Regions from separate parts of the Clostridium saccharoperbutylacetonicum N1-4(HMT) genome, predicted to be linked through region 2. Evidence: riboswitches for the same ligand, from Rfam matches in the RefSeq annotation. Region 2 holds a riboswitch; the other holds the start of a gene.
What was found. A riboswitch is a leader RNA that binds a small molecule or an ion and turns the genes downstream of it on or off. The one in region 2 is predicted to bind glycine.
Positions count from the first base shown of each region.

Region 1: another riboswitch for glycine. It lies ahead of CSPA_RS17310 (trimeric intracellular cation channel family protein); the one in region 2 lies ahead of CSPA_RS23235 (amino acid permease).

Region 1 is NC_020291.1:3,852,124-3,855,561, reverse strand. Features, by position in the region: gene CSPA_RS17315 (MFS transporter) at 1-1,196, shown strand, start outside; gene CSPA_RS17310 (trimeric intracellular cation channel family protein) at 1,537-2,133, opposite strand; glycine riboswitch at 2,435-2,602, opposite strand; gene CSPA_RS17300 (MerR family transcriptional regulator) at 2,811-3,438, shown strand, end outside.
Region 2 is NC_020291.1:5,239,851-5,243,288, reverse strand. Features, by position in the region: gene CSPA_RS23245 (hypothetical protein) at 1-90, shown strand, start outside; gene CSPA_RS23240 (U32 family peptidase) at 109-1,080, shown strand; glycine riboswitch at 1,387-1,486, shown strand; gene CSPA_RS23235 (amino acid permease) at 1,651-3,045, shown strand; gene CSPA_RS23230 (PucR family transcriptional regulator) at 3,401-3,438, opposite strand, start outside.

The DNA.
Region 1 (3,438 bases), 1.4 Mb from region 2:
AAATGTATATAATATGCTTTGCAAAATTCGTTAATAGATTGGGGGATTTTGTAGTACCATTCCTAGCTTTATATCTTACACAAAAAATCGGCATGACAGCAGCAACTTCTGGAATTATAGTTATGTTGTCATCAATTATAGGAGTGCCAGCATCAATCATTGGAGGAAAAGTGTCAGATACTTTTGGTAGAAAGAAAATATATATGTTTGCTCAAAGTATGGCAGCTGCTGCATTAATACCTTGTGCTTTAAGTAAAAATGTTGTGATTACAATTATATGTTTATTAGTAAGTACTTTTTTTAGTGGCTTTTTGCGACCATCATTTACTTCGATGATTACTGATATACTTTCAAGAGAACAAAGACAAGCGGGTTTTTCACTTCAATATCTTTCAATAAATGCTGGAGTTGCTGTAGGACCTATTATTGCTGGATTTCTATTTAATAACTTCTTACCTATGTTGTTTATAGGAGATGCTATAACATCTTTTATAGCAGTGTTTTTAATATGGAAAAATATTAAGGAAACATATTCCGTAAATTCTAAAACTAAAGTTGAAAGTAAGGATGAAAAAATAGAAAAAGGAAATACAGTTCAAATGCTTATAAAAAGACCTCAACTAAGTATGTTTTTTATTTTAAACATAGTATACAATTTTATTTATGCACAACATGAATTTGCATTACCACTAACCTTAAATATAGAATTTAACAATGAAGGGGCTAAATATTTTGGCTATCTTATGAGTATAAATGCTGTTACTGTTGTAGTTTTTACTGTTTTTGTAGGGTACATAACTAAAAAAAATCATCAATTAACAAATATGGCTCTTACTGGAATACTTTATGCTGTAGGTTTTGGAATGATAGGCTATATAGATAGTTTTGGTTTCTTTATAATATCAACAATAATATGGACTGGAGGGGAAATTTTAAGTTCTATTAGCTCTGGAGTATATGTAGCTAATAATAGTCCTAGTAATTATAGAGCGAGATTAAATGCAATAACAACACTTGGAATGTTTTTGGGCTCAGCACTAAGCACCTCATTTTCTGGCGCTTATATCCAAATTTATAACTGTAAGTCATTATGGGGATTAACTTTCTTTATGTCATTAATTGCAGCTGGATTAATGTTTTGCTTGAAAATATACACATATAAAAAAAGCAGCTATGCTGCAACCAAGATCATTTAATAAAAAAAGCAGCTATGCTGCAACCAAGATCATTTAATAAAAAAAGCAGCTATGCACATCTGAAAAGAGTGGCTTTGCCACAATACGCACCTATAAAAAGAGTGGCTATGCCACAATACGGATCTTATAAAGGGAGTTGCTATGCCACTATAAATAACTTTCCTGCAACCAAGAACTAAATCTTTTTTAGATTCTCACTTTTCCCTTCAAGATTTCTTGATGTGAGAGGCAATATCCTTAATAAGAACTTATATAACTAAAACTTGTTAACTAGTGCTTTGTAAATTTTATAATCGCCTAAAGTTAACAAGTCTTTTATATAAATGATAACTTGTACATCTTAATTAATGACAGGAAGATTAATTTTTTTCATATAGCAGACCATTCTAACTGAAAATATTGTTATTAATGATAAATGTTGAGCTGTATGTGCACCTAGTATAGGATAAAAAAACCAAAGTAACAGTGAACCAACAATACCTGCAACACAATAAATATCTGTTTTAAATATTTCTGGTTTTCTATTTGTAATAATATCACGAAGCATTCCACCACCAACACCGGTTATACTAGCAGCAAATAAAAATAACATCAAATTATATCCACTTTCTATAGCTTTAAGGCCAGAAGAGACAAAAAAAGCAGAAAGTCCAATTGCATCAACTACTACAAACAAAGTATTATATTTTAATTTTCCTCGAAGAAGAATTGGAATTGTTGCTCCTAGGATGATAAAAGGGATAGTTTTATAGTTAGAAAAGAATGCTGGAATTCCAACATTTGTGACAATATCACGAAGAACTCCACCTCCCATAGCGGTAACAGTAGCTAAAATATAAATACCAAATAAATCAAATTTTTCTTCTATTGCTACATAAGCACCAGAAGCTGCAAAAGCAAAAATTCCTAGATATTCTAATAGGGCAATATCATACATGAAAAATACTCCTTTCAAGTTACAGTTTACAGTTTTGGTAAGAAATGCACCACATTTCTCTCAATTGTTTATTTTTTCCTTAGTTATCATTTATCTTTGATAACTATTGATTTCATCAGTTTCTCAAATTTCTGAAATACTATACTTTCGTAGACATAAAAAAGAGACGAATTGCGTAAACAATTCGCCTCTGTTATGGTACCTGAAAGATTCTCTTTAAGAGCAAGTTTATAATAATTAATTATAATTAATGCTAAATTAAAAGATTGCTTCTTGGGTGTCATAAGACTTTCCAGAGTTTCGTCAGAATTCGGTCCTTTTGCCTGAGAGTTTGTTGCGGCTTCACCTTCGGCGCTGCTATATGGCACTATCAAATAAATAACAAGTCCTCTTGCTAGCCTATTTTCATGTGTCTAAAGCAATTTTTTCTTTAAAATGCTTTATTTGCAGTCTCTCCCAAATTCGTCATACGAGCACTATAAATTTCTAGATAAATTATAAATTAGTTTTAATAGCATGTCAATAAAATTGATTAAAAGTTAGTTTATAAATAGTAGAGTGTTTTACTTATATCAAGTACGGGCATAAAAGTATTTTATGGTAAAATAGAATAATGATGTTATATGAATTGTATTATAATATAATTTATAATTTAAAGTATAAGGGAGATCATTAATATGAAAATCGGTAGATTTGTTGAACATAATAATTTAACAATTGATACAGTGAGACATTATATGGATATGAGCCTAATAATACCAGAAAAAAAGGGCGGACAATACGATTTTGATAATAATTGTCAAAAAGATTTAGAAGAAGTTTTGGCTTATAAAGGGATGGGATTTTCCTTAAGTGAAATAAAAACAATATTTATGTTTAAGAGATTAGCTAAATTTACTGAATATCAAGAAAATGAATATTTTAAAGAACTTTTTATAAATAAACATAATCAATTGGAGCAGCAGTTAATTGAAATTGGTGAAATGAAGGAAAGACTAGAATCCAAACTAAAAGAACTTTCAGAAAAGAAAATGAATAATGAATCGATTATTGGTGTGGATATTAGGGCCTTGGATATTTTAAAATGCTTAAAATGCGGAAATGATTTAGAACTGTTTGAAGGAAAGGTTTCAAAAAATCAAATTATAAACGGAAAATTGAAATGTTGCTGCGGTGAAGAATACTTAATTGAAGATGGTATTTTAAAAATTACTTGTATAAACGAAAAACATACAAGTGATTTTGACAGGAATTATATAAATGATTATATCAAAGTTACTGATTCAGAATACTTGGATAATGTTT
Region 2 (3,438 bases):
GCTTTTGATGACACTTTGCTTAAAAATCCAAAGGAATTAGAATATTATGTTAGCAGTGGCATAGATAGAATTGTTTTAAATTTTATATGAAGATAAGAGGAAAAGCTAATGAAGATAGTAGCAGGCTTAGGATGTATTGACGATTATTTAACTTTGGTAAAAGCAGGAGTGGATGAAGTATTTTGTGGATATGTTCCATACGAGTGGAATAAAAAATATGGTAGTTTATTTCCTTTAAATAGGAGAGAAGTACTTTACTATAATGTTCAAATAAATTCTTTTGAGGATATGAAAATACTTAAAAAAATGATGGATAGATACAAAGTTCCAGTAAATATAACATTTAATTATTTGTATTACCTAGAAGAACAATATGAAATGATAGCTAAAATGATAAAAGCTTTGATAGATATTGGATTCTATGAGTTTATTATAGCAGACCTTGCACTTATATTATATTTAAAAGAAAACGGGATAAAATGTTCAATTCATTTAAGTGGGGAATGTGTTGAACTTAATCGTCTTTCTGTTGATTTTTTTAATAAATTTGATATATCACGTTATATATTTCATAGGAAAAATTCCATTGAAGATATGAAAGCATGTATAGAAGATAATAAAGATAAAAATATTGAGTATGAGGCATTTATTTTAAATGAGAGATGTCATTATACAGGAGCTTTTTGCAACTCTCTACATTGTGATGAGATGATTCATTTATGCAAAATGCCATATAAGTTAACTAAAGAAAATAAATTTGCTAATAATTTTAAGGAAGTTGATCAAAAACTTGAAGCTTATATGGAAAGTGATTATGACATAGTAGATGAAATGGAAGATTCAGATGTACTTGGTGGTACTGGTTGTGGATTATGTTCTTTACAAAAAATGAAAATTGCTGGTGTTACACATTTAAAAGTTGTTGGAAGAGGGAATTCTGTTGATAATATGAAAAGAGATGTGGAAGATTTAAGAAAAGCATTAAGCATACTTGAAGATCTTGAAGAGTGTGAAGCTTTTGAAGAAAAAATGAAAGATAAACTATTTTGTAATAAGTGTAGTGGTTCATGTTATTATTAAATTAAAAAATTTAATAATATACATAATATAGTAGGTGGTTTGATGAAAAAATAGGATCATCTACTATTTTTTTATACAATTCATGGTTAATTTGGAATTGTGATAAAAATATATTTTAATTCTAATTAAAATGAAAAAAATATTGCAAGTTTGATGAAAATATATTAATATATAACAGTAAAATTTAATATTTTATTTATAAAATTTAAAAAAGTTCAGATGAAGATAGCGGGAGAGTAATGGCAATGCTGTTCACCGAAGAAGTAAATCTTTCAGGTACCTATTAAGTTAGAGATGACCGTTATTGGATGAACCCTTGGAGAGACTCGAAATAGAGCACCGAAGGAGCAAGTTATATGAGAAATCATATGGTGAAACTCTCAGGTAAAAGGACAGGGGACAGATACATATCTTATCAAAGTGATATATTATTATTTTATAGATAACTATTTAATAGTATTATTGCTTCATTTAGATCTTATCTATTCCCATTTGTATCTCCAACCACAAAATACTTATAGGAAAAGGCATTATAAAATAACAGCCTTTTAACTAAGATGGAGGGATAAAATGGAACAATCAAAATCAAACAATCAAAATTTATCAAGAGGTCTTAAAAATCGTCACGTGCAACTACTTGCAATCGGTGGAGCAATAGGAACAGGACTTTTTCTTGGTTCTGGAAGGTCCATTCACTTAGCTGGACCATCTATTTTATTTGCTTATATGATAACTGGAATAATTTGTTTCTTTGTTATGCGTGCCCTTGGGGAATTGCTACTTTCTAATTTAAATTACCATTCTTTTGTTGACTTTGTATATGATTATTTAGGTGAAAGAGCAGCCTTTATTACAGGATGGACTTATTGGTTCTGTTGGATTTCACTCGCTATGGCAGATGTAACAGCTGCTGGACTTTATATACAATATTGGTTTCCAAATGTGGCACAATGGGTTCCAAGTCTTATGATTCTTGTAATATTATTAATTATGAATCTTACAGCTGTAAAATTATTTGGTGAAATGGAATTTTGGTTTGCACTAATTAAAGTTATTGCAATTTTAGCATTAATTGTAATTGGTACCTTTATGATTATTAAGGGCTTTTCTACAGATGCTGGTGCATCAAGCTTTGCAAATCTTTGGAGTAATGGAGGCTTGTTTCCAAATGGAATAAATGGATTTATACTTTCATTTCAAATGGTGGTATTTGCTTTTACTGGAATAGAATTAGTTGGTTTAACAGCTGGAGAAACTGAAGACCCAGAACGTGTTATTCCTAAAGCTATTAACAATATTCCAATTAGAATAATTATTTTCTATGTTGGAGCACTTTTTGTTATTATGAGCATATACCCTTGGAATTCAATCAATCCAGAAAAAAGTCCATTTGTACAAGTGTTTTCAGCAGTAGGAATAGCAGCAGCAGCAAGTATTGTAAATTTTGTTGTATTAACTTCAGCAGCTTCTGCATGTAACAGTGGAATTTTTAGTACAAGCAGAATGGTATACTCTCTTGCTAAAGAAGGGAATGCTCCTGAATCTATGAAAAAATTAACTTCTACTCAAGTACCTTCTAATGCTACAGTATTTTCTGCAATTGTTATTTTAATTTCAGTTGTTTTGAATTATATTATGCCTGAAGGCGTGTTTGTATTAATAACAAGTATATCAACATTTTGTTTTATATTTATTTGGGCAATTATCGTGATTTGCCATATTAAATATCGCAAAACTAAACCTGAACTTGCAGCTAAGAATAAATTTAAAATGCCGTTTTATCCAGTTATTAACTATATAATTTTAGTATTTTTTGCTTTTGTCCTTGTTACATTAGCACTTAATAATGAAACGCGCGTAGCATTATTTGTAACGCCCGCATGGTTTATAATGCTTGCATTAATATATAATGTAGCTAAATCAAAAAAGAAAAATGAAGAAGTAGTTATGTCAAAACAAATATAAATAGAAGCATAATATATTCTAATTATCAATGTTCAACTCAATGGCAAATTATAGATAAACAAATTAATAATTCAACTTATAAGTGTAATAATATGTATTATTGAGAAATAATAATTGTAAAACTACACTAGAAATTAGATACATTTTTCTGGAATCAGGCATGTGAAATTGAGCTGATGAAGGTTTTTAATGGGGGCTTGTTTCATTTACAGCTTGTCTAGATTTTACATCTGGAACACGCTGAAATGACGACAAGCCCCCATTTAGAACCTTCCAGTGAAAATTTCACTAGTTCTGTGGAAGATAAATGTATCTAATTTCGGTAATTGTTGCATAAGTCTAATTATTAAAAGCACTAATATTTTAACCACTCGCTAATTTTTTGAGAAAAAT